3 regions of the Streptomyces sp. NPDC051320 genome follow, and region 1 is predicted to be linked to each of the others. Evidence: riboswitches for the same ligand, from Rfam matches in the RefSeq annotation. Region 1 holds a riboswitch; each other region holds the start of a gene.

Region 1 (7,521 bases):
GAGGTGAGGAGGACCGGTCGTTCGCCGCGCTGGTCGGCGGCGTCACCGGCCATCCTGCGGAGGTCCGACCCGACGTACGGCGCGAGGTCGGTCTTGTTGATGACCAGAAGATCGGCGGTGGTGATTCCGGGACCGCCCTTGCGCGGGATGTCATCGCCCCCCGCGACGTCGATGACGAAGATCTGGGCATCGACGAGCCCCTTGGAGAAGGTCGCCGTGAGGTTGTCGCCACCCGATTCCAGCAGGATCAGGTCGAGCGGTCCCACGGCTTCCTCCAGATCCTCGACCGCTTCGAGGTTGGCCGAGATGTCGTCCCGGATGGCGGTGTGCGGGCAGGCCCCCGTTTCGACGGCCTGGATCCGCTCGGGCGGCAGCACCGCGGAGCGCAGCAGAAACTCCGCGTCCTCACGCGTGTAGATGTCATTGGTGACGACGGCGATGGACAGTTCGGTGCGCAGCGCACGGCAGAGGGCGGCGACGGTCGCGGTCTTGCCGGAGCCCACCGGGCCGCCGAGGCCGATGCGCAGGGCCCGCCGCGTTCCGTCGGGGCGGGCCGCATCGGCGCTGACCGCCATGGCGGTGCCGGAATGATCGAGGTGCATGTGCGTGCTCCAGTGGCGTCAGGGGTTACGAGGCGAAGAGGCGTACCGGCCGGGCGGCGTGCGCCTGCGCGGCGATGTCGAGCAGCGGCGCGGAGGCGGCCGGCAATCGGTCCGGACCGTTGCGCACGGCCTCTGCCGCGGCCGCGACGGCCCGGTCCGCCACCCGGTCCATCTCGGGTGCGAGGCGGGCAAGGACGGCGGTGGCCTCGAAAGGGTTGAGGCCGAGGAGCCGGACGGCCGCACCGGCCGGACCACTGACCGTCTCGTAGGCGACACAGTGCGCGGCGTCGCCGGCCCCGAGTCCCGCCGCGCGGGCGGTGACCCCGAGGACGACGGGCTGGTGCGCGCCGCGTGGCAGTGCGGCGGCCAGCGCGTCGAGTTCGGGACACGGCCAGGTGGCGCGTGCGGCCCGCATCAGCTGGCGGCCGAGCTTGCGGGCGGCCGCCCGCAGGGCGGGCGAGGGTGTCCGGGCGTCGGCGGCCTCGTCGAGTACGCGGGGATCGGCTCCCAGCGTGGCAGCGGCGGCGAGCGCCGCGGAGGTGAGTCCGGTGGTGTGCAATCGGCCGAGGCAGAAGTCCGTCAGGTCCCCGGCGTCGCTGATCCGCCCTGCCACCACGGCCTGTTCGGCGCCGCCGGAGTGGGCGTGACCGCCGGCAGGGAACCGGCCGTCGGCCAGCATCAGCAGCGCCGATCGGCTCCTCGGAGGCGTCTTTCCCGGATCGCTCATGAATCGTCCATCAGAAGAGGAAGTAGCGCTGGGCCATGGGAAGTTCGGCAGCCGATGCCGGCTCGACGGGTTCACCGTCGATGGTCACGGTGAAGGTGTCGGCGTCGACCTCGACGCGGGGCAGCGCGTCGTTCTCCCGCATGTCCGCCTTTCCGATGGCGCGGGTGCTGCTGATCGCGACGAATGCCTTGCCGGGTTCTCGGCGTTCGGCCAGACCGTCGTCGAGGGCGGCCTGCGTGACGAAGTTGACCGAATTGGCCGCCGGGGCCCGCCCGGTCGCTCCGAACATCGGCCTGGGCAGTACCGGTTGCGGGGTGGGAATGGAGGCATTGGCGTCCCCCATCTGGGCGTAGGCGATCTGTCCGCCCTTGAGAACCAGCTGGGGTTTCACGCCGAAGAAGGCCGGGGCCCAGAGGACGAGATCGGCGAGTTTGCCGCTCTCCACCGAGCCGATCTCCCGGTCCAGGCCCTGCGCCACGGCGGGGTTGATGGTGTATTTGGCGACATAGCGACGTGCGCGACGGTTGTCGGCACGGCCGTCGCCCGGCAGGGCGCCTCTGCGCTGCTTCATCACGTGGGCGGTCTGCCAGGTGCGGAGCGTGACTTCTCCGATGCGGCCCATCGCCTGGGAATCCGAGGAGATGATCGAGATGGCACCCAGATCGTGCAGGATGTCCTCGGCCGAGATGGTGGACGGCCTGATCCGGGACTCCGCGAAGGCCAGATCCTCGGGAACGGCCGGGTTGAGGTGGTGGCAGACCATCAGCATGTCGAGGTGTTCCTCGATGGTGTTGACGGTGTACGGCCGGGTCGGGTTGGTGGAGCTGGGCAGGACGTTGGGCTCGGAGACGACGGTGATGATGTCGGGAGCGTGTCCACCTCCCGCGCCCTCACTGTGGTAGGCGTGAATGGAACGCCCGGCGATGGCCGCCAGGGTGTCGCCGACGAAGCCGGCCTCGTTGAGCGTGTCCGTGTGGATGGCGAGCTGAGCGCCGGTCTCCTCGCAGACACCCAGACAGGCGTCGATGACGGCCGGGGTGGCGCCCCAGTCCTCGTGGATCTTGAACCCCAGGGCGCCACCGCGCAGTTGGGAGTGCATCGCCTCGCGGGACATGGTGCTGCCCTTGCCGAGCAGCCCGATGTTCACCGGGTACCCCTCCAACGCATCGAACATCCGGGCGAGGTGCCAGGAGCCGGGCGTCACGGTGGTGGCTTTGCTGCCCTCCGCCGGGCCGGTTCCGCCACCGACGAGGGTGGTGACCCCGGACGACAGCGCCTGGTCGATGAGCGTGGGGGTGATGAAGTGCACGTGGGCGTCGATGGTGCCGGCCGTGAGGATTTTGCCGTTGCCTGCGATGACTTCGGTTTCGGGGCCGATGACCAGATCGGGGTGGACTCCGTCCATCGTGTCGGGGTTTCCGGCCTTGCCGATTCCGGTGATACGTCCCGCCCGGATGCCGATGTCGGCCTTGACGATGCCCCAGTGGTCGAGGATCACAGCGCCGGTGATGACGGTGTCCGGGGCGCCCTGCGCGCGGGTGGCGCGGGACTGGCCCATCGACTCCCGGATCACCTTTCCGCCGCCGAACACCGCTTCGTCGCCGGCCCGGCCGGGGCCTCCGCAGCGGTCCTCCTCGATCTCGACGAGAAGCTCGGTGTCGGCGAGGCGGATCCGGTCCCCGGCGGTGGGGCCGAAGAGGTCGCCGTAGACGGCGCGGGTGAGTTCAGCCATCGAGGGCTCCTGCGGTCTCTCCCCGCAGTCCCGGGACGATGCGCAGCCCGGCGATGGGGACCAGTTCGATGTCGACGGGAATGCCGGGCTCGAAGCGCACCGCGGTTCCCGCGGCGATGTTCAGCCGACGGCCTTGTGCCGCGGCGCGGTCGAAGCGCAGAGCTGGATTGGCCTCGGCGAAGTGATAGTGGGAGCCGACCTGCACGGGGCGGTCGGCGATGTTGAGAACGGTGAGACGGGTGGCCCGGCGGCCCTCGTTGAGGGTCAGCGGGTCTTCGGCATACAGGATCTCTCCGGGGATCATCGGTGCCATTTCCCGGTCAGACGATCGGCTCGTGCACGGTGACGAGCTTGGTGCCGTCCGGGAAGGTCGCCTCGACCTGGACCTCGTGGACCATCTCGGGGATGCCGTCCATGACGTCCGCCCTGGCGAGCACCTTGCGCCCCGACGCCATCAGTTCGGCCACCGTACGGCCGTCCCGGGCACCTTCCAGGATGTGCGAGGTGATCAGCGCAACCGCCTCGGGGTGGTTCAGTCGCAGGCCCCGCGCTCTGCGCTTCTCCGCGACGTCCGCCGCCACATGGATGAGCAGTCGTTCCTGCTCATGGGGTGTCAGTTGCACGCTTCCGCCTCACCGTCTTCATCCCGGGCCCGGTCGGGCACCGCGGACCACACGACTTCAACATTTTGTTGACACGGTGCGGAACCCCAGGCCATCAGGCATTGCACATTAGGGCGGAAGTTTTTCCGGCAGGTTAACCGGCCTTTTGCTGGGCCATGATCGTCGCTTGCGGTGTGCGTTCGGCGAAGCGCGCAGGGTGACCCTGGAGACACACCGTCCCGCCATCCTTTCGGCTGCCACCCCTACCCCGATGGGCGTCGCCCGGAAGACTTAGACGGGCCGGGTCCGACGGCTCGTCCCGATTTGCACCGCGTGCCCGAGCACCCGCCGCGGAGCGGGGCTGCACACCTGGTGAGGGGCCCGTACCCGCCGGCCGGTCGGTGCTTCCGGGACCCTGCCCACTCGGATGGGTCAGGGGTGAGCGGACTGGCGAACCGGCACTGTCAGGCAGAAATCCGGCGCGCGGTGAGTGAAGATCCCTGGGACGACAAGCCCCCGCCACCACGGCGGGGCGGTCCGGGCGGACGCCGAGTCCTGCCGCCGTACCCGGACGTCTGGTCGACACGAGTGGATCGGCAGGAGTGGAGGACCCAAGCAGTTCGGGGCGACAGACATGTCGCCCCTTGGGGTGAAGCCGCTGCAAGGACGGCCGACCGATCAGTCGGCCAACCGCGCGGCGGCCGGGCAACTTCGCCGGCCCGAACCCGACAGGTCAACCTTCTCAGGCGGTTTGACGAAGGGTTGCGCATGACTGCGCAGATTCACATCCCGTCTCTGCTCACCCGGGCCGGAACCGCCTCGGCCCTTACACTCGCCGCAGTAGCGGGGACCTCGCTGGCGCCCGGCGCCGCACCCGAGGCCCAAGCGGCCGCACACGCCGCCAGAGCGGTGCAGATCGCGGCATCCAAAAAGGGATCGCCCTATCAGTGGGGCGCAGCCGGCCCCTCGCGGTTCGACTGCTCCGGGCTGACCTTCTATTCGTTCAAAAAAGCGGGCAAGAAGCTGCCGCGCACCGCCCAGGCGCAGTACAACAAAGTGCGGCATATCACTGCCTCCCACCGCAGGCGTGGGGACCTGGTCTTCTTCCACTACGGACGGAACGTCTTCCACGTCGGCCTGTACGCGGGGAGCGGCAAGATCTGGCATTCGCCGAAAACCGGTTCCGTGGTCAGGCTGGAGCGGATCTGGACCAAGAGCGTCTGGTACGGGCGCGTGAACTGAAGAAGCGGCGGGCACGGCTGCCGCAGGCTCAGGTCTGGGCGGCAGCCGTCCAGGGCAGGGCGATCCACACCGTCTTGCCGCCTTCCCGGGTCGGGGTGACCGACAGCCGGCCGCCGCTCTCGGCGGCCAGCCATCGGATGATCACCATGCCCCGGCCGTTGTCCTGCTGGACCGCCGCGGGCAGCCGCTGGGGCCAGCGCGGGTGACTGTCCGTGACACCGATGCGCAGCAGTTCGTCCCGCTCCAGCACGATGTCCACGGTGAAGGTGGGTGACTGGCCGAAGGTGTGCTGCACGGCATTGGTCGCCAGCTCGGAGACGATCAGCCGGATCGCGTCCGCCGCGTCCGTGTCGTTCGGCAGGCCCCAGTCGGTGAGCACCCGGGCCACATAGGACCTGGCCGCCGGAACCGATGCAGGTTCGCTCGGCAGGGTGATTTTTGCTTCCTGGTGGTCTGCCATGACGGCCTGTCCCTTTCCCACCGGTGCCGGCTCCGACTCGTTGCGGATGCACTTCGAGGACGGCCTCGGATTGCCCTTCGCGCCAGCGTGACACTCATAGTGACCGCATCGTCCGCGATCCACAAAGATGGGCCTGTATCAGTCGCTCAAAGTGATGAACTCTGCTACGGGAGAACGTATTTGGACGGGAAAACGGGGGAACGGCTGTTCCCCGTCAGGGTCACCCGGCGGGCACGGTTCGCAGTAGGGTCTGCACCGCCCCGGCAATCTGCTCCTCCGTCAGGTCCGCACGGGCGGTGAGTCGCAGCCGGGAAACACCGTCCGGCACCGAAGGCGGCCGGAAACAGCCGACCACGAGCCCCGCTTCCCGGCAGGCGGCGGCCCAGCGCACCGCCGCGGCCGGCGACGGCGCGCGTACGGACACCACGGCGGCCTGCGGGTGTACCGCGCTCAGCCCGGCCGCGGTGAGACGGTGGTGCAGCGTGTTCGCCACCGTACGGGCCCGCCCGCCCAGGCCGGGTTCCGCGCGCAGCAGCCGCAGGGCCGCCAAGGCCGCGCCCGCCGCGGCCGGTGCCAGGCCGGTGTCGAAGATGAAGGTGCGGGCCGCGTTGACCAAGTGGTCGATGACCCGGGCCGGGCCCAGCACCGCACCGCCCTGGCTGCCCAGGGACTTCGAGAGGGTGACCGTGGCGACCACGTCGTCCGCGCCGGCCAGCCCCGCGCCGTGCAGCGCTCCTCGGCCGCCTTCGCCGAGCACCCCGAGACCGTGGGCGTCGTCCACGGCCAGGGCGGCACCGTGACCTCGGCAAACGGCGGCCAGGTCCGCGAGTGGCGCCGCGTCGCCGTCGACCGAGAAGACGGAGTCGGTGACGACGAGGGCGCGGCCCCGGTGCGCGCCGAGCGCCTTGGCGGCCGCCTCCGGATCGGCGTGCGGGACGACTTCGGTTGCCGCACGGGACAGCCTGCATCCGTCGACGATCGAGGCGTGGTTGCCCGTGTCCGAGACGATGAGCGAACCCCGGTCGGTCAGCGCGGTGAGGGCCGCCAGATTGGCGGCGTATCCGGAGGAGAAGACCAGCGCCGCCTCGAAGCCGCAGAAATCGGCGAGGTCCCGTTCCAGTTCGGCGTGCAGTTCCGTCGAGCCGGTCACCAGCCTTGACCCGGTGGCACCGGCGCCCCAGCGGCGGACCGCCGCCGAGGCCGCTTCGGTGATCTCCCTTCTACGGGCCAGCCCCAGGTAGTCGTTACTGGCCAGATCCAGCAGATCCGAAGCGGCCGGGCGTGGCCGCAGCGTGCGGACGAGGCCGGCGCGGGCCCGCAGGGATGCCGCGGTATCGGTCCAGTCGAAGGGCGATGGAGGCGTGACACCCGGCATGATCAGTCCCTCTTTGTAGGCAGTTCACAGACCCTAGCGGGGGCCATGCGGGGTCATGGTGTGGCAATGCACACACCCTTCACGGCGGGTGTTGTTCGGTTCCTCCTTGGCCTGACGTACTGCCGTAGGCCAGGATCACCCCCATGGACCTGCTGAACACGCTGGTGGACAAGGGGCTGCGGCGCGAACTGCCGACCCGTGAAGAGGCGCTCGCCGTACTGGCGACGTCGGACGACGAGCTGCTCGATGTGGTGGCCGCAGCCGGAAAGGTACGCCGTCAGTGGTTCGGACGGCGGGTGAAGCTCAATTACCTCGTCAATCTCAAGTCCGGGCTCTGCCCGGAGGACTGCTCGTACTGCTCGCAACGGCTTGGCTCCAAGGCCGAGATCCTCAAGTACACCTGGCTGAAGCCGGACGAGGCTTCCCAGGTGGCGGCGGCCGGTGTGGCCGGCGGGGCGAAGCGGGTGTGTCTGGTCGCGAGCGGGCGGGGCCCGACGGACCGCGATGTCGACCGGGTCTCGCAGACCATCGAGGCGATCAAGGAACAGAACGAGGGCGTGGAGGTGTGCGCCTGTCTCGGACTCCTCTCCGGCGGGCAGGCGGAGCGGCTGCGGGCCGCGGGAGCCGATGCCTACAACCACAACCTCAACACGTCCGAGGCGACCTACGCCGACATCTGCACGACGCATGACTTCTCCGACCGGGTGGAGACCGTCCAGCAGGCACAGGCCGCGGGGCTCTCGGCCTGCTCGGGCCTGATCGCCGGGATGGGCGAGAGCGA
Region 2 (7,521 bases), on a different contig from region 1:
AGTCCTACGACAAGCAGCTGGCGTCCCCGACCGGTGCGCCGCCCGCCCAGATCCTGCTCGACGGGGTCGGCGCGACCGGCGGCAAACTGCTGCTGCTCGTCGTCATCGGCGCACAACTCTTCTGCGGCATGGCGTCGGTGACCGCCAACTCCCGCATGATCTACGCCTTCTCACGGGACGGAGCGCTGCCGTTCTCGCACATCTGGCACAGCGTGAGTGCCCGTACCCGTACGCCGGTCGCGGCGGTCTGGCTCGCGGCGCTGGGCGCGCTGGTACTGGGACTGCCGTACCTGATCAACGTCACGGCCTATGCGGCGGTGACCTCCATCGCGGTCATCGGCCTGTACATCGCCTACGTCATTCCCACCCTGCTGCGGCTGTGGCGCGGCGACGACTTCCGGCGGGGCCCGTGGCACCTGGGCAAGTGGTCGCGGCCGATCGGCATCGTGGCGGTGGTGTGGGTGGTGGTGATCACGGTCCTCTTCATGCTCCCGCAGGTCTCCCCGGTGACCTGGGAGACTTTCAACTACGCGCCGGTGGCCGTGCTGGTCGTCCTGGGTTCCGCCGCGGCCTGGTGGTTCGCCTCGGCCCGCCACTGGTTCCTGAACCCGCACCACGCCCGTACCCTCGCCCGCGAAGCCGCCCGCAAGGGCGCCCCGGAGCCGGTGGACCCCTAGCCGACGCCGTTTTCCCTGCCTCCGCCGACCTCCGTCCGCGCTCCGCCGGACTCGCCCCACGACCAGCCGTACCACCGGTGACGGGCCCGAGAACCGATACCCGATCGGCTGCCCGGTCCGCTCCCGCTATGCTCGTGGGGTGCGCAAGCACGGACCGTTAGCTCAATTGGCAGAGCAGTGGACTTTTAATCCATTGGTTGTGGGTTCGAGTCCCACACGGTCTACCGGAAACAGGCGGTGGATTAGCCCCCTGACCTGGTGTCCAGCGCCTTAGCGCCTCAGTCCGCGTCGCCGACTGGGGCGCTTCGTCGGTTCCGGGCCCGTGACCGCTCCGTCGGTTGGCCATGAGTCGGCCATGAGTGGACCAAGGATTCGCCGTTAGGCAAAGCGTTCGACATCAATGAACCAACGCTCTTGTTCTGTGCATGCCCTCCCGGATGGGATCACGGCAGCCGCTTCGCGCGACTCCGCTCCACACAAGGAGAATTCATGCGCACAACACGCCCCCGGTCCCGCACCGGGGCCGCGACGGCCGGGGCCACCGCCCTCGTGGCCGCCGCGGTGATAGCGACCCCGCTGGGCAGCAGCGTCACCGTCGCATCCGCTCAGGCCGCACCGGGGACCAAGGCGGTCCCGGCCGTCGCAGGTCATCAGCTGGTCAGTGGGGTGAGCAGTCCGCTGCCCTCCGAGCAGTGTCAGGCGAAGTGGAAGATCGCCTGTTATACCCCGATCCAGTACCGCCAGGCGTACAACCTCAACCCGCTGTACCGGTCCGGCATCACGGGCAAGGGCCGCACGATCGTGATCGTCGACTCGTTCGGCTCGCCGACCGTGCAGCACGATCTGGACGTCTACAGCAAGCAGTTCGGGCTGAAGAGCACCAAGGTGCGGGTCGAGAAGTGGGGACACGTGCCCAAGTTCGACCCGAAGAACTCCGACATGACCGGCTGGGCCGGCGAGACGACGCTCGACGTGGAGATGGCGCACGCCGTCGCGCCCGACGCCAAGATCGTGCTGGTCGAGACCGCGGTCGCCGAGACCGAGGGCGTCACCGGTCTGCCGGAGATGATGTCCGCCGAGAAGTCCCTCATCGACCACGGAGTCGGTGATGTGATCACGCAGAGCTTCGGCGCCACGGAGAACACCTTCCCGGGCTTCGACAAGGGCGACTTCTCCAGCATCGGCAAGCTGCGTTACGCGTTCAAGGACGCAGCCCGGCACGGGGTGACCGTCCTGGCCTCCTCCGGTGACGGTGGTGCCACCGACAACACCGCCGACGGCAACGGTTACTACACGAAGCGCGTCAACTCCTGGCCCTCCTCCGACCCGTTGGTGACGTCGATCGGCGGCACCCAGCTGCATCTGGACGACAAGGGCAACCGCACCGCGCCGGAGAGCGTGTACAACGACTACGGCGCCGGTGGCGGCGGCCAGTCGCACGTCTTCCGCCGTCCCGCGTTCCAGAACGGCGAGAAGAAGGTCGTCGGCAGTCGCCGCGGCACCCCGGACATCTCCATGGCCGCCGCTGTCAACGGCGGGGCGTGGGTGTACTCCAGTTACGACCCGACCGCTGTCGGCTGGGACGTCTCCGGCGGCACGAGCGAGGCGAGCCCGCTGTTCTCCGGCATCGTCGCCCTCGCCGACCAGGCCGCCGGTCACCGGGTGGGTGACATCAACAAGGCGCTGTACACCCTGGTCCACCACCGCTCGTCCGGCATCGTGGACGTCAACGACGGGACGGACAACAGCTACCAGGGGGTGACCGGCTACCCCGCCGTCAACGGCTACGACATGGCCACCGGCGTCGGCACCGTGGACGCGGCCCGGTTCGTGCCGGCGCTCGCCCGTGCGAGCCGCCACGGCTGACCACCGTACTCACCGGATGTTGGTCCGTGGCGACCGGCCGCATGCCGTAGGGTTGGCTTCACCGACGCGGGGTGGAGCAGCTCGGTAGCTCGCTGGGCTCATAACCCAGAGGTCGCAGGTTCAAATCCTGTCCCCGCTACTTGTGAACGAAGGCCCGGCACATCATGTGCCGGGCCTTCGAGCGTTCCCGGCCGCTGTCCGGTGCTGTTGGCGCCGGGCCTACTGGTGGCGGGACGGGCGGGTGCGGGGCAGCCTGACCGCGACGATCACCAGCCAGAGCAGGCCGCCGAAACGGGCGATCGGCAGGAGGTACTGGAACCCGTCGACCACGAGGGTCAGTTCGCAGACCAGGCCGACCGCGGCGAGTACCAGTCCTGGCCAGGCCAGCGCCCGTGGAAGCAGGCCGGCCAGCAGGCCGGTGACCGAGATGCCCGCCATGAGCAGGGCGAAGGTCGTGGCGTACGCGGGACCGCCGGCCAGGAACGAGAGGTCGGCCAGGGCCCTGGCCAGGGCGGGGCCCCCGTCGGAGGACAGCCGGCCGCCGGCCCAGCCGAACATGCCGCTCAGCGCGAGCGCACTCGAGGCCAGTACCCCGCCGACCAGGGTGATCGCGGAGCCGGGAGCGGTGATCCCCAGGGCGCGGAGCCGCCGGTAGAGGATCGCGGCGGTCAGTGCCAGGGGCACCGAGGAAGCGAAGAGCAGCAGTGATCCCGCCTTCGCGGTCGTGCGATGGGCCGAGGCATAGCGCAGCACCTCGGCACCGGTCGCGTCCAGGTGCGGGGTGGACCGGTTGACGATCACGTAGGCGATGGTCAGGACGGCGAAGGCCAGCACGGGGGCCAGCAGGGGTGGACCTCCTTGCGGGCGACGGCTCGGGGCCTCTGCTCGCCGGGGCGCGGGGTCGGCGGATGCGGTGGTCACGGTTGCCTCCTCGATATTCGTCACCTTACCAGAATGATTACAGTCCCGAACGATTGTCAAGCTGATATCATTTCTCCATGGAACTGGATGAGGAAGCACCGGGCGCGCGGCCCCCTCAGGGGGTCGCCTTCTTGCTGGCTCAGCTGGGGGCGCACGCGGCGGACCGGTTCGCCGAGCGCATCGCGGAACTGGATCTCACCCCCGCCCAGGCGGGACTCCTGCGCCTGCTGGCGGGGATGTCGGGGCGCAGCCAGCGCGAACTGGCAGACGTGCTGGGCATGCCGCCCAGCCGGTTCGTGGCGTTCGCCGATGAACTCGAGGCGCGCGGGCTCATCGAACGCAGGCGCAATGCCGCCGACCGGCGGCAGTACGCGCTCTTCCTGGCCGACGAGGGTGTCGCGCTGCTGTCCCGGCTGCGGGAGGCCGGCGCCGCGCACGAGCAGCAGATCTGTGCGGGGCTCTCTGTGGACGAGCACCGGCAACTGGGCATGCTGCTCGGCAGGCTGGCCGAGCAGCAGGGACTCTCCCCCGGGGTGCACCCCGGATTCGGGAAGGTGCGCGCGGGCGGCGGCCGCTCGGGAACGGCCGGCCGGTCCGGACGTTAATGGTGAGGAGCATCGCTGCGGATGCCGTAGGGTTGGGTTCACCGACGCGGGGTGGAGCAGCTCGGTAGCTCGCTGGGCTCATAACCCAGAGGTCGCAGGTTCAAATCCTGTCCCCGCTACTTGTGAACGAAGGCCCGGCACATCATGTGCCGGGCCTTCGAGCGTTACTCCGGCGGGTGGCGCCGGCACGTATCAGGGGGCTGACGTGTTCGTTCTGCGGGTCACGCTGACCGTACTGCTGCTGCTGGAGGTCGTGCCGTCGGCCCTGGTCGGCCTGACGCGGGCGCGGGTGGGGCTCGAGCGGCTCGACGAGCTGACCCGGCTCGGGGTGCTGCAGGGGCGGCGGCTCCGGGTCGTTTCGCTGCTCGCCGTGGTACATACGCTGGCCACTGCTGCCCTGCTGTTCGGCCTCCATTGGCCGCCGGCGGGCGTCGCAGGTGCGGCGGCGGAGGCCGTGGTGTTCGGGTGGGTGCTGACGCGGCAGTGGGCGGCGGGCGACCGGGGGCGGGTTCTGGGGGCCTACACGCTGTTCCTGGGTATGGCGCTGGCTGTGCTGGCGGTGGATCTGCTGGCGTGGGCCTTCTGAAACGGGCCGGTGCCCAGCCGTTCCCCCGGTTGGCCGACGTCGGATCGCCGGTCGGCGTGGTTGCGGACAGCCTGGGTGGGGCGCGGTACTGTCCGCAGCCGGGTATGGACCGGGCAGGAGACCACTGGTGGGGCAGCGAGCACAGCGCGGCACGGCACGCCGGTTCCTCCTGGCGCTGCCGCCGGTGCTGCTGGTCGGTGGGATCGCATTCGACCTGGCGACTCCGGACCCCTTCACCCCGGTGCCGTTCTTCTCTGCGGCACCGCTGATCGCCGCTCCGTTCTTCTCGCTCCGAGCCACGCTGCTGACCGGGGTGGCTGCCGTCGTGGCCATGGCGGGACTCCACGCCTACAACGGCAGCAGCGCCCATGCCAGTGCTGTCACCGAGCTACTCACGGTGATCACTGTGGCGGCGCTCGCGCTGATCATCAACCGGGTGGTGCGCCGTAGCGGTGAGCAGCTCGCGTCGGCCCGGGTCATCGCCGAGACCGCGCAGCGCGCGGTGCTGCCGGTGCCCCTCGAGCGGATCGGTGGACTGCACGTCGCGGCGCGGTACGAGGCGGCACAGGCCGGCACCTTCATCGGCGGGGACCTCTTCGCGGTGCAGGACACGCCGTACGGGGTCCGGCTCATCGTGGGTGATGTGCGGGGCAAGGGGCTCGGCGCGGTGGAGGCCGTGGCGGTGGTGATCGGAGCCTTCCGGGAGGCCGCCGAGCAGGAGAGAAGCCTGGAAGGGGTGGCCCAGCGTCTGGAGCGTGCGCTGACCAGGGAGGGCACCCGGCGGGAGGGCCTCGACGCCATCGAGGGCTTCACCACCGCCGCGCTCGCCGAAGTGCCACGCGGCGGCCGGGACCGGATCCGGGTGGTGAACCGCGGTCATCCCGAGCCCCTCCTGCTGTACGCCGACGGGGGGCTCGACGCGGTCACGCCGACCGATGCCGCGCTGCCGCTGGGGATGGCGGATGTGGCCTCCTGGCCGGATCGTGCCGACGAGTTGCCGTTTCCGCCGGGGGCCACGCTGCTGCTCTACACCGACGGGCTGTCCGAGGCGCGGAACGCGGCAGGGGTCTTCTACGATCCGAAGGAACGGCTGCGCGGCCGGATCTTCCCGGGGCCCGACGAGCTGCTCACGGCGCTGTCCGACGATGTGCGGCGGCATACCGGGGGGCACTCGACGGACGACATGGCGTTGCTCGCGGTGGCCCGTCCGACGGACGATCAGCCCCCGCGGCGCAGGACGGTGGAGATCGTACGGGGAATCCGTCGCGATGAGTGACCGGACGCACCGCTCTGCATAACATTTGATGAACGGTCAAGCAATGAGGGTTTCCTGAGCGCGCGTCAACTCGCCCGACTCCGCCCCCTTGTGCCCCGATTGGTCCAGGCCAAAATCGTTAATGATCAGTTGGAACGGCTTGGCTCCGGGGCGTGGGTCTATTAACGTTCGATAACGCAGCGCGGTTGTCCCAGTCGTCGCAAGAGGCGACACCGTGCGCACGCGCCGAATCCCGCAAGGGAACCGGGGAACCACTTATTGGGGTGAATCGGGCAGCTCCGCAAGGAACGGCCCGTAGGAGACCTTCCTGCTCCGAACCCGTCAGCTAACCCGGTAGGCGGTAAGGAAGGAAAGGAGTGCGCCTCCGTGGCGTCCAACAACCCTGCCCCCGAAACGCTTTACTTCCCGAACGACGAATCTCTCGGTTTCGGCGGTGAGGACGGCGGCACGTTCGACGAGTGGAACCCCACCGAGGAGTCCCTTCGTCCGCTGCGCGGCAAGCACCGGGTGGCCAAGCAGCGCGGCGGCATCGCGCGCAGCTCCACGGTCCTCGGCGTCGGCGTGATCGCTGCCGTCGGCGCGGGCGGCATGGCCAGCGCGCAGGCGAAGCCGCCCGTCTCGATCTCCCTCCCCGACCTTCCGCAGTCCGTCAAGGACAAGCTGCCGGACGCCGAGTCGCTGCCGGGCGTGGGAACGCTGATATCGGACATCGACGGCCACTCCTCGTCCGGTGACGCAACCGAAGCGGGCGCCGCCCATGCCGCGATCGGCACCGCATCGACCGGTGCCGTCGGCAGCGACTCGAACGCCGGCGAAGCGCTGCGGAGCCGCATCCTGCTCCAGGCCGAGCAGCAGCAGAGCGCGGTCGACGACCAGGCCGCGGTGGCGGCGGAGAAGGCAGCGGCCGCCAAGGCCGCCGCTGAGGCGGCGAAGCAGCAGGAGGCGGCAGCCGCCAAGGAGAAGGCTGCCAAGCAGAAGGCCGAGGCGGAGGCCAAGGCCAAGGCGGAGAGGGAACGACTCGCCAAAGTGGCCGCGAGCTACTCGCTCCCGGTCGCCTCCTACACCCTCACCTCGCACTTCGGTGACAGCGGCTCGATGTGGTCCTCCGGCTACCACACCGGCCTCGACTTCGCCGCTCCGACCGGTACCCCGATCAAGGCCGTGCACAGCGGTACGGTCAAGTCGGCCGGCTGGTCGGGGTCGTACGGCTATCGCACGGTCATCACCCTCGACGACGGCACGGAACTCTGGTTCTGTCACCAGTCGTCGATCGCCGTGAGCGCCGGCCAGAAGGTCACCACCGGGCAGGTCATCGGCAATGTCGGCGCCACCGGCAATGTCACCGGGCCGCATCTGCACCTCGAGGTCCGCCCCGGTGGCGGCGACCCGATCGACCCGCTGACCTGGCTGGCGAGCAGGGGCATCAACGCCTGACGGCTCCCGCGACCCCGGCGCCGTGCACGGAATAGTGCGGGACGGTGCCGGGGTTGTCCGCCCTATGACTTCTCTTTGCAGGCTCGGCACGTCCGACCTCCATGTCTTCCCGCTCGCCCTCGGCGGCAACGTCTTCGGCTGGAGCGCCGACGAGGC
Region 3 (7,521 bases), on a different contig from region 1:
GAAGACTTCGTGTCTGCCCCGGGCGTCGGGGTCAGAGCCACCGTGCACGGCCGCAGCATCGCGGTCAGCGCGCCCGCCCGGCTGCTGCGGGGCGCACCGGATCCGGCAGCCGACCGGGCCCGCGAGGTGGCACAAGCGCTGGAGGAAGGCGGCCGAACGGCCCTCCTCGTACACCGCGACGGCGCGCCGGTCGGGGTGCTGGGCATCGCAGACCGGCTGCGCCCGGGCGCAGCCGCGACGGTCGCGTCCCTCGCCGCGCTCACCGTCGGCCCGCCCCTCCTGGTGACCGGGGACAACCCCCGCGCGGCCGCCCGCCTCGCGGCCGAGGCCGGTATCACCGACGTCCGTGCCGGGTTGCTGCCCGAGGACAAGGTCGCCGCGGTCCGCTCCGTGCAGAAGGCAGGACGCAAGGTGCTGGTGGTCGGGGACGGCGTCAACGACGCCCCCGCGCTCGCCGCCGCGCACGTCGGTATCGCCATGGGACGCGCCGGATCCGACCTCGCGCTGGAAACCGCCGACGTCGTCATCGTCCGCGACGAACTCGCCACGGTACCCACCGTGGTCGCACTGTCGCGCGCGGCGCGGCGGCTGGTGGTGCAGAACCTGTTCATCGCCGGGGTGTTCATCTCCGGCCTGGTCGTCTGGGACCTGCTGGGGCACCTGCCGCTCCCGCTCGGCGTCCTCGGCCACGAGGGCTCCACCGTCATCGTCGGCCTCAACGGTCTGCGCCTGCTGCGGGACGCCGCCTGGCACCGCGCAGCCACCCCGGCCTGTCGAACTCCCACAGCCGTCACCCACAGCCGCCATGATGAGCAGAACGCCGCCTCCATGGCATAGGTCGCGCCGGCGCTGTACTCACGCTGCACGTCGCGGAGATACGCCGCAGATCCGGTACCTTCGTCGGCTCGCTTTCCCTCCGCCCTTCGAGGAAGGTCTCGCTTTCCGGGCCGCGGCGGACCACCGCAGCGGAGAAGCAAGCCTGTACGAACTCATATAGGTTCGCGAGGTGTTGGAGACCGGCCTGATCGAGGGCGTCGCGGCGTCGGCGCGGGCCGAGGACCTCCGGGCGCTGCGCGCACGCGTGGCCGCCATGGAACGCGAGGCGGGCGAGGGACGGCCCGGTCCACGGACCGGGCCCTTCCATCCGGCGCTGTACCGCTCCTTCGGCAATCTCCTCCTCAGCGAGATCCTCGACGCCTTCTGGGCTGCCATGGACCAGGTGCGTGACGATGTCGGCGACGCCCAGCAGGACCCGGCCGTGACCCTCGCCCATCACCGGGAGATCGTCGGTGCCATAGCCGCCGCCGATGGGCCTCGCGCGGCCTCCGCGATGCGTGCGCATTTCTCTGGAATCAGAGACCGGATGGCACCGGGATCCGTCTCTCGTCGGCCTCGTAGGCAGCCCGATCGCTCCGCTCTGCTGAATTAGCCGACAACGCCGACGTGTTGAGTCGGACAACGGAATTCTCACCGACAAACGGCCGTTCCTGAAAGAGCTCTTGACCCATAGTCGGCTGATTCCGTCGACATGTTCAGTCGCAAAGGGAAGCGATGAGTTGTCTTCGGACAGTCGCGCTTCTGGTATGCGCAGGCGAACGGTAAACATGGCCGAAATGGGCGATTTGACTGTCTCATTCTATAAGTACCCATGCAGTGTAATGCGTCAATTTGTCATTCTCTGCGCGTGCTTGATGCCTCCGGATCTTGTCCCGTCTGTGAAGTGAGTCACGCCCGGGTGAGTAGCTCGGCACCTGCTTCTCTGCTCACTTCGCCTGCCGGATAGGAAAGTTGAGTCCCAAAGCAGTGGGGGAGTGGCCGGACATTTCCTTGGTCGAATTCGCAAACGACATGCCGATGTCATTTCCGGACTTGTTTCATCCGGACGTTCTCGTTTACGTTCTCGTCACCCCGGACGGAACGCCGAATCCTGCCACTGTCCGGAAACCGCACTCACCCACTCACGCACGGCAGGAGCGGGGGACCCAGGTAAGTTCGCCGATCGCAGTACAGGATCGGCTCGGGGTGAAGTCGCATTCGTGCGACCGGGCTTCTCCAGCCCGAACCCGACAGCTCACCTCGTAGGCGACGGAGAGGAATTCGTCATGGCTGCAAAGGCCAAGCACCGTCGTCCGAAGAGCAACCCGCTTGCCCGGCGTCTCGTCGCTGTGGGCACCGGCAGCGCCGCGCTCGCACTCCCGCTCGTGGCGGCTACCACTGCGGAAGCGGCACCGGTCGCTCACCACGCCACCGCCGAATCGGCGCGGGCGACTACCGCTGCCCACAAGGACACCCCCGAGACCTACTCCGTGGTTGCCGGCGACTCGCTCTTCAAGATCGCACGTGCCCACTCCCTGAGTGGCGGCTGGCAGAAGCTCTACCGGGACAACCGACAGGCCATCGGCGACGACCCGTCGCTGATTCAGCCCGGTCTCACCTTGACGCTCGGCGCCAAGGCCGAGAAGTCGAAGTCCACGGACGCCCAGGGGGCCGCGTCGACCACCGCGGACAAGTCAGCGCAGAGCACTGCGAGCACGAGTGCCGCCCCCGCGTCCGCCAAGACGTACTCCGACAACCTGGACGGCTGGATCCGGGAGTCGCTGGACGTCATGGCCGCGAAGGGTATCCCCGGCACCTACGACGGTATTCACCGCAACATCATGCGTGAGTCCTCGGGCAACCCGCAGGCGATCAACAACTACGACTCCAACGCGGCCGCCGGAACCCCGTCCAAGGGACTGCTGCAGGTCATCGCTCCCACGTTCCAGGCCTACCACGTGGCGGGCACGTCGATGGACATCTACGACCCGGTCGCCAACATCACCGCCGCATGCAACTACGCTGCCGCGATGTACGGCTCGATCGACAACGTGAACGGCCCGTACTGAGCGGACCGTCATACCTCTGGCGGCGAACGCACGGTGGGGCGGGAGGGCGCCGACCCGGTCACTCGAACCGGTCGGTGTCGCCCGCCCCCCGGCGTACGATCTCCAGCTCGCCGCCGGAGAAGTCGATGACCGTGGTCGGCTCGGTGCCGCAGTCGCCCGAGTCGATCACGGCGTCCACCACGTGGTCGAGCCGTTCCTTGATCTCCCAGCCCTGGGTCAGCGGCTCCTCCTCGTCGGGCAGCAGGAGGGTGCTGGAGAGCAGCGGTTCGCCGAGCTCGGCGACCAGGGCCTGGGCGACCGGGTGGTCCGGGATCCGGACACCCACCGTCTTCTTCTTGGGGTGCAGCAACTGACGCGGCACCTCCCTCGTCGCGGGCAGGATGAAGGTGTAACTGCCGGGCGTCGCTGCCTTGATCGCGCGGAACACATCGTTGTCGACGTGCACGAACTGACCCAGTTGCGCGAAGTTCTGGCACACCAGCGTGAAGTGGTGACGGTCGTCGAGGTTCCGGATCGACCGGATCCGGCTGATGCCGTCACGACTGCCCAGCTGGCATCCCAGTGCGTAACAGGAGTCCGTCGGATACGCGACGAGCGCACCGGATCGGATGCTTTCGGCCACCGTGCTGATGGTGCGCCGCTGGGGATTCTCGGGGTGCACGTCGAAGTACTTCGCCATCCACCGAGTCTAAGGCCCGTTGCGTCCTTGTCCGAATGAAGACGTGCCCGCTCCGAGCCCCGGCCTGTTCGTGCGAGCATCGTCCGCCGACGCGTCGGCCCGGACCTTGAGGTAGGCGATCGTGTCGCCTATCGCGGTGATGAGGAGCCGGCTGCGACCGTTGTGGTGGGCGCTGCTGATCCGGGCCTCGACGACGGTGTCACCGGGGAGTCCGCACACCGGCCGCGAGTCGGTGGCGGTCAGCGTTCCGTGCGGCAGGAGGAACTCCTCTTCTGCCCACTGGGTGATGGCTTGCAGGCCTTTGATGCGCCGCCCCGCGTCGGTGATCACACTCGTCGCGGAGAAGCAGCTCAACAGCTGGGCGAGATCTCCGGTATTGATCGCCTTGAGAAAGGTGTCCACCACCGATACGGGTGTGCTCTCCCTGCTCGGTGGGTCGGTCGGCTGCGTCTGAGTCTCCGTTGAGGCGCTCATGTCCCACGAGTGCCCGCAACCACCATCATCCACACATATGGTCGTATCAGCTGCCCGGCCGGGCGGATCGCCACCCTGAGCTGCGCGTACCTCGGGCCGCGCGGCGGCCCGTCCACAGCAGTACCGCTCCCAGCAGCGCCGGCAGAGCGGTGCGCGTCACGCGGACCGCCGCCGGCGGGGAGGGGCGGCGGCTCGCGTGACGCGATCGCTGCTTCCGGTCGTCGGTGCGGCGGGTCTCGTTCTCCCGAGCGATCCGCATGACCTCGGCGGTGTGCAGCGCCTTGCGCTTGGTGCCGGCATGCTGGATCTGCGTCTTGCAGGAGAAGCCGTCGGCGACGACGAGTGTGTCGCTGTCGGCCTTGCGTACGGCGGGGAGCAGGGCTTGTTCGCCGCAGTCCATGGAGATCTCGTACTTGCCGTCCTCGAACCCCCACGAGCCGGCCAGCCCGCAGCAGCCGCCCTTGAGGTTGTCGACGTCGAGCCCCATGTCCTGCAGGAGTTCCTGTTCGGCCGTCATCCCGCCGGTCGCCCGCTGATGGCAATGGCCCCACAGCAGGGCGTTGCCCTCGAGTTTCGGGGGCCGGATGTCGTGTGCGCGGAAGAACTCCGCGAAGTGGTAGGAGTTGCGGGCCAACCGGGCGGCATCGTCGTCGTGCGGCAGCATCTTGCTCAGTTCGTCCTTGAAGACGGCCAGGCAACTGGGCTCCATGCCGACGACCGGCGTGCCGGCGCGGACATGCTCGCGCAGCGTGTCGATGACGTTGTGCAGGTAGCGTTCGGCGGCGTCCAGGAAGCCGTAGTCGTACAGTGGCCGACCACAGCAGAGGTGTCCCTCCGGCATGATCACCTGCCAGCCTGCGGCTTCGATGGCTTCCACACAGGCGACCCCCACCTCGGTGTGGAAGTGGTTGTTGAAGGTGTCCGGGAAGAGCACCACCGGTCGACCGCCGGGATTGACCGTGCCGCCACGGCGCTGGAACCACTGTTGAAGCGTCATGGGGGCGAAGCGCGGCAGTGGTCGACGTCGGTCGATGCCGGCCGCCACTTTGGCGAGGCGGGAAAGACCCGGAGTGTGCGTGACGAAGTTGGCGATCTCGGGAAGCCGGGAAGCGATGCGCGCCGCCTGGTCGATGAAGCCGAACGCGTAGGCGTGGCGCGGACGCCAGCGGCGCAGTGATTGGTAATGGTGGTGCAGGAACTCCGACTTGTAGGTGGGCATGTCGACGTTGACCGGGCAGTCATTGGTGCATCCCTTGCAGGCGAGGCACAGGTCGAGGGATTCGGCGACTTCCTTCGACTGCCAGCCGTCGGTGATCACATCGCCCTGCAGCATCTCGAAGAGCATCCGGGCCCGCCCCCGGGTGGTGTGCTTCTCCTCGCGGGTCACCTGGTAGCTGGGGCACATCGTGGTCTGTGCGTCGGGGACGCGGCACTTGCCGACGCCGACGCACCGCAGGGTCGCGTGGGCGAAGTCGCCCTTGTCCTCCGGATAGGCGAACTTCAGCTGCGTGCGCGGTGGGTTGTAGTCGGTGCCCAGCTTGAGGTCTTCGTCCAGCCGGTACGCATCGATCACCTTGCCGGGATTCATCTTTCCCTGCGGGTCCCAGATCCGCTTGAACTCACGCATGGCCGTCATGAGTTCCGTGCCGTACTGCTTCTCCAGAAGTTCCGCTCGCTGCTGACCGTCACCGTGCTCGCCGGACAGCGAGCCACCCATGCCGGCGACGAGGTCGGCGGCGTCCTCCATGAAGGCGCGATAGGTGGCCAGGCCGTCGGCGTGGCGAAGGTCGAAGCTGAGCCGGGAGTGAATGCAGCCCTGCCCGAAGTGGCCGTACATCGCCCCGGTGATGGAGTGCTTGTCCATGACCTTGCGCAGCGCCTTGATGTATTCGCCGATCCTGCTCGGCGGTACCGCCGAGTCCTCCCAGCCGGGCCAGTGATCCTGCCCGTCCGGTGGGAACGCGGTGGATCCCAGACCGCCTTCCCTGATGGCCCACAGATCGCCGCTGTTGCCGCCCTCCTGGGCGCTCCTGGCCATGACGACCCGGTCGCGCGCATACCCCTTCTCGTTGGTCAGCCACTCCATGAAGGCTTCCGCCCGGGACACGGACTCCTCGGCGGAGTCTGCTCCGAACTGGACCAGCAGCCATGCTGCGCCGCCCAGGCGGGGCAGCTCCTCGATGTCGTCGACATGCATGTCCTGCAGCTGCTGGTCCCGGATCAGCTCATGGTCGAGCCCTTCCAGACCGATCGGCCGGAAACGCTCGATGATCTCCTCGCAGTGCTCGGCCGCGTCGGCCAGCTCGTCGTACTCCACCACGACGAGGGTGCGCTGCAGCATGGCCGGCGTGAGCATCAGCACCGCCTGCAGCGCGGTGGCACAGGTACTTTCGGTGCCGACCAGGGCGCGCGCCACGTTGAAACCCTTCTCGGGCAGCAACTCGTCCAGGTTGTAGCCCGACACCCGACGCGGCATCTCCTCGACCGACCGGTAGCCCTCCCTGATGACGTCGGCGTACCGGTCACGCAATTCGCGCAGAGCCGCGTAGATCTCCCCTTTGCGGCCACCGTCCGCGATGATCCGGTCGAGCTGCTCCTCCTCGTTGACGCCCACCCAGAACCGCTCACCTTCGTAGGTGACGATCTCGAGCGCGTGCACGTTGTCGGAGGTGCGCGGGCCCGGTCCGTAGAGCTGGGACTGCACGGAGTGGATACCGCAGGAGTTGTTGCCGAGGTTCCCGCCGATCACGCACCGCGAATGGGAGGACGGGTCGGGGCCGAAGACCAGATTCCGCTGACCGGTGTGCCGGTTGAGCTCCTCGTTGATGACTCCGGGCTGACAGGTCACCACGCGGGCGGCAGGATCGAACTCCCCGATGGCGGTCAGGTACTTGGAGTGGTCGATGACCACCGCGTAGTTCACCGTCTCACCGGAGAGGCTGGTGCCGCCGCCGCGGTTCAGGATCGGCGCGCCGAACTCGTGGCAGATCCGGTGGACCGCCACCACGTCATCCAGCGTGCGGGGGATGACCACACCGATCGGCACCTGACGGTAATTGGACGAGTCCTGGGCATACAGCGCTTTGGTGCCGTTGTCGAAACGCACCTCGCCCCGCACGGCTTTGCGCAGCGCACGCTCCAGCTTCCCCACCGCGATGGTGTCGCGGGCCCGCGGGGGACCGGCGAGGCCGGGGTCCGTCTTGGCCGGAACCTGTTGCGTCGCTCGCCGCGGTGTACTCGACATGTCCGTAAGTCCCTCTCGAAGATGACGTTCTGCCATGTTCAGGCCGGTCGGCGGCCGTGGACGCGGTACCGCTCCGCGTCCGTCCACTTCACCTCCAGCCCGAGACCGGGCCTGCCGGTATCGGGCCGTAGCGCGCCCCCGACGGGGGAGAGCGTGCCGTCGAGGACCATCCGCTCCACCCGCACGTGATCGTGGAAGTACTCCAGGTGGCGCAGTCGGTCGACCGCGCAGAAGGCATG

Evidence for each region. Region 1 has a riboswitch for cyclic di-AMP ahead of AB0M87_RS29055 (C40 family peptidase). Riboswitches for the same ligand answer to the same signal wherever they lie in the genome.
Region 2: another riboswitch for cyclic di-AMP. It lies ahead of AB0M87_RS18605 (M23 family metallopeptidase); the one in region 1 lies ahead of AB0M87_RS29055 (C40 family peptidase).
Region 3: another riboswitch for cyclic di-AMP. It lies ahead of AB0M87_RS15425 (LysM peptidoglycan-binding domain-containing protein); the one in region 1 lies ahead of AB0M87_RS29055 (C40 family peptidase).

Annotation. Positions count from the first base shown of each region.
Region 1 covers NZ_JBFBAL010000017.1:11,902-19,422, forward strand. The annotation lists gene ureG (urease accessory protein UreG) at 1-602, opposite strand, end outside; gene AB0M87_RS29035 (urease accessory UreF family protein) at 628-1,329, opposite strand; gene AB0M87_RS29040 (urease subunit alpha) at 1,340-3,061, opposite strand; gene AB0M87_RS29045 (urease subunit beta) at 3,054-3,365, opposite strand; gene AB0M87_RS29050 (urease subunit gamma) at 3,382-3,684, opposite strand; cyclic di-AMP (ydaO/yuaA leader) riboswitch at 4,213-4,428, shown strand; gene AB0M87_RS29055 (C40 family peptidase) at 4,432-4,905, shown strand; gene AB0M87_RS29060 (ATP-binding protein) at 4,934-5,365, opposite strand; gene AB0M87_RS29065 (8-amino-7-oxononanoate synthase) at 5,586-6,740, opposite strand; gene bioB (biotin synthase BioB) at 6,884-7,521, shown strand, end outside.
Region 2 covers NZ_JBFBAL010000007.1:373,299-380,819, forward strand. The annotation lists partial or broken gene AB0M87_RS18560 (amino acid permease) at 1-677, shown strand, start outside; tRNA gene AB0M87_RS18565 (tRNA-Lys) at 829-901, shown strand; gene AB0M87_RS18570 (S53 family peptidase) at 1,167-2,543, shown strand; tRNA gene AB0M87_RS18575 (tRNA-Met) at 2,609-2,682, shown strand; gene AB0M87_RS18580 (DUF4386 domain-containing protein) at 2,763-3,464, opposite strand; gene AB0M87_RS18585 (MarR family winged helix-turn-helix transcriptional regulator) at 3,542-4,069, shown strand; tRNA gene AB0M87_RS18590 (tRNA-Met) at 4,115-4,188, shown strand; gene AB0M87_RS18595 (hypothetical protein) at 4,275-4,655, shown strand; gene AB0M87_RS18600 (PP2C family protein-serine/threonine phosphatase) at 4,780-5,931, shown strand; cyclic di-AMP (ydaO/yuaA leader) riboswitch at 6,145-6,286, shown strand; gene AB0M87_RS18605 (M23 family metallopeptidase) at 6,298-7,365, shown strand; gene AB0M87_RS18610 (aldo/keto reductase) at 7,430-7,521, shown strand, end outside.
Region 3 covers NZ_JBFBAL010000006.1:135,289-142,809, reverse strand. The annotation lists gene AB0M87_RS15435 (heavy metal translocating P-type ATPase) at 1-837, shown strand, start outside; gene AB0M87_RS15430 (FCD domain-containing protein) at 1,007-1,429, shown strand; cyclic di-AMP (ydaO/yuaA leader) riboswitch at 1,909-2,098, shown strand; gene AB0M87_RS15425 (LysM peptidoglycan-binding domain-containing protein) at 2,103-2,885, shown strand; gene AB0M87_RS15420 (L-threonylcarbamoyladenylate synthase) at 2,944-3,564, opposite strand; gene AB0M87_RS15415 (nuclear transport factor 2 family protein) at 3,574-4,038, opposite strand; gene AB0M87_RS15410 (FAD-linked oxidase C-terminal domain-containing protein) at 4,085-7,282, opposite strand; gene AB0M87_RS15405 (enolase C-terminal domain-like protein) at 7,321-7,521, opposite strand, start outside.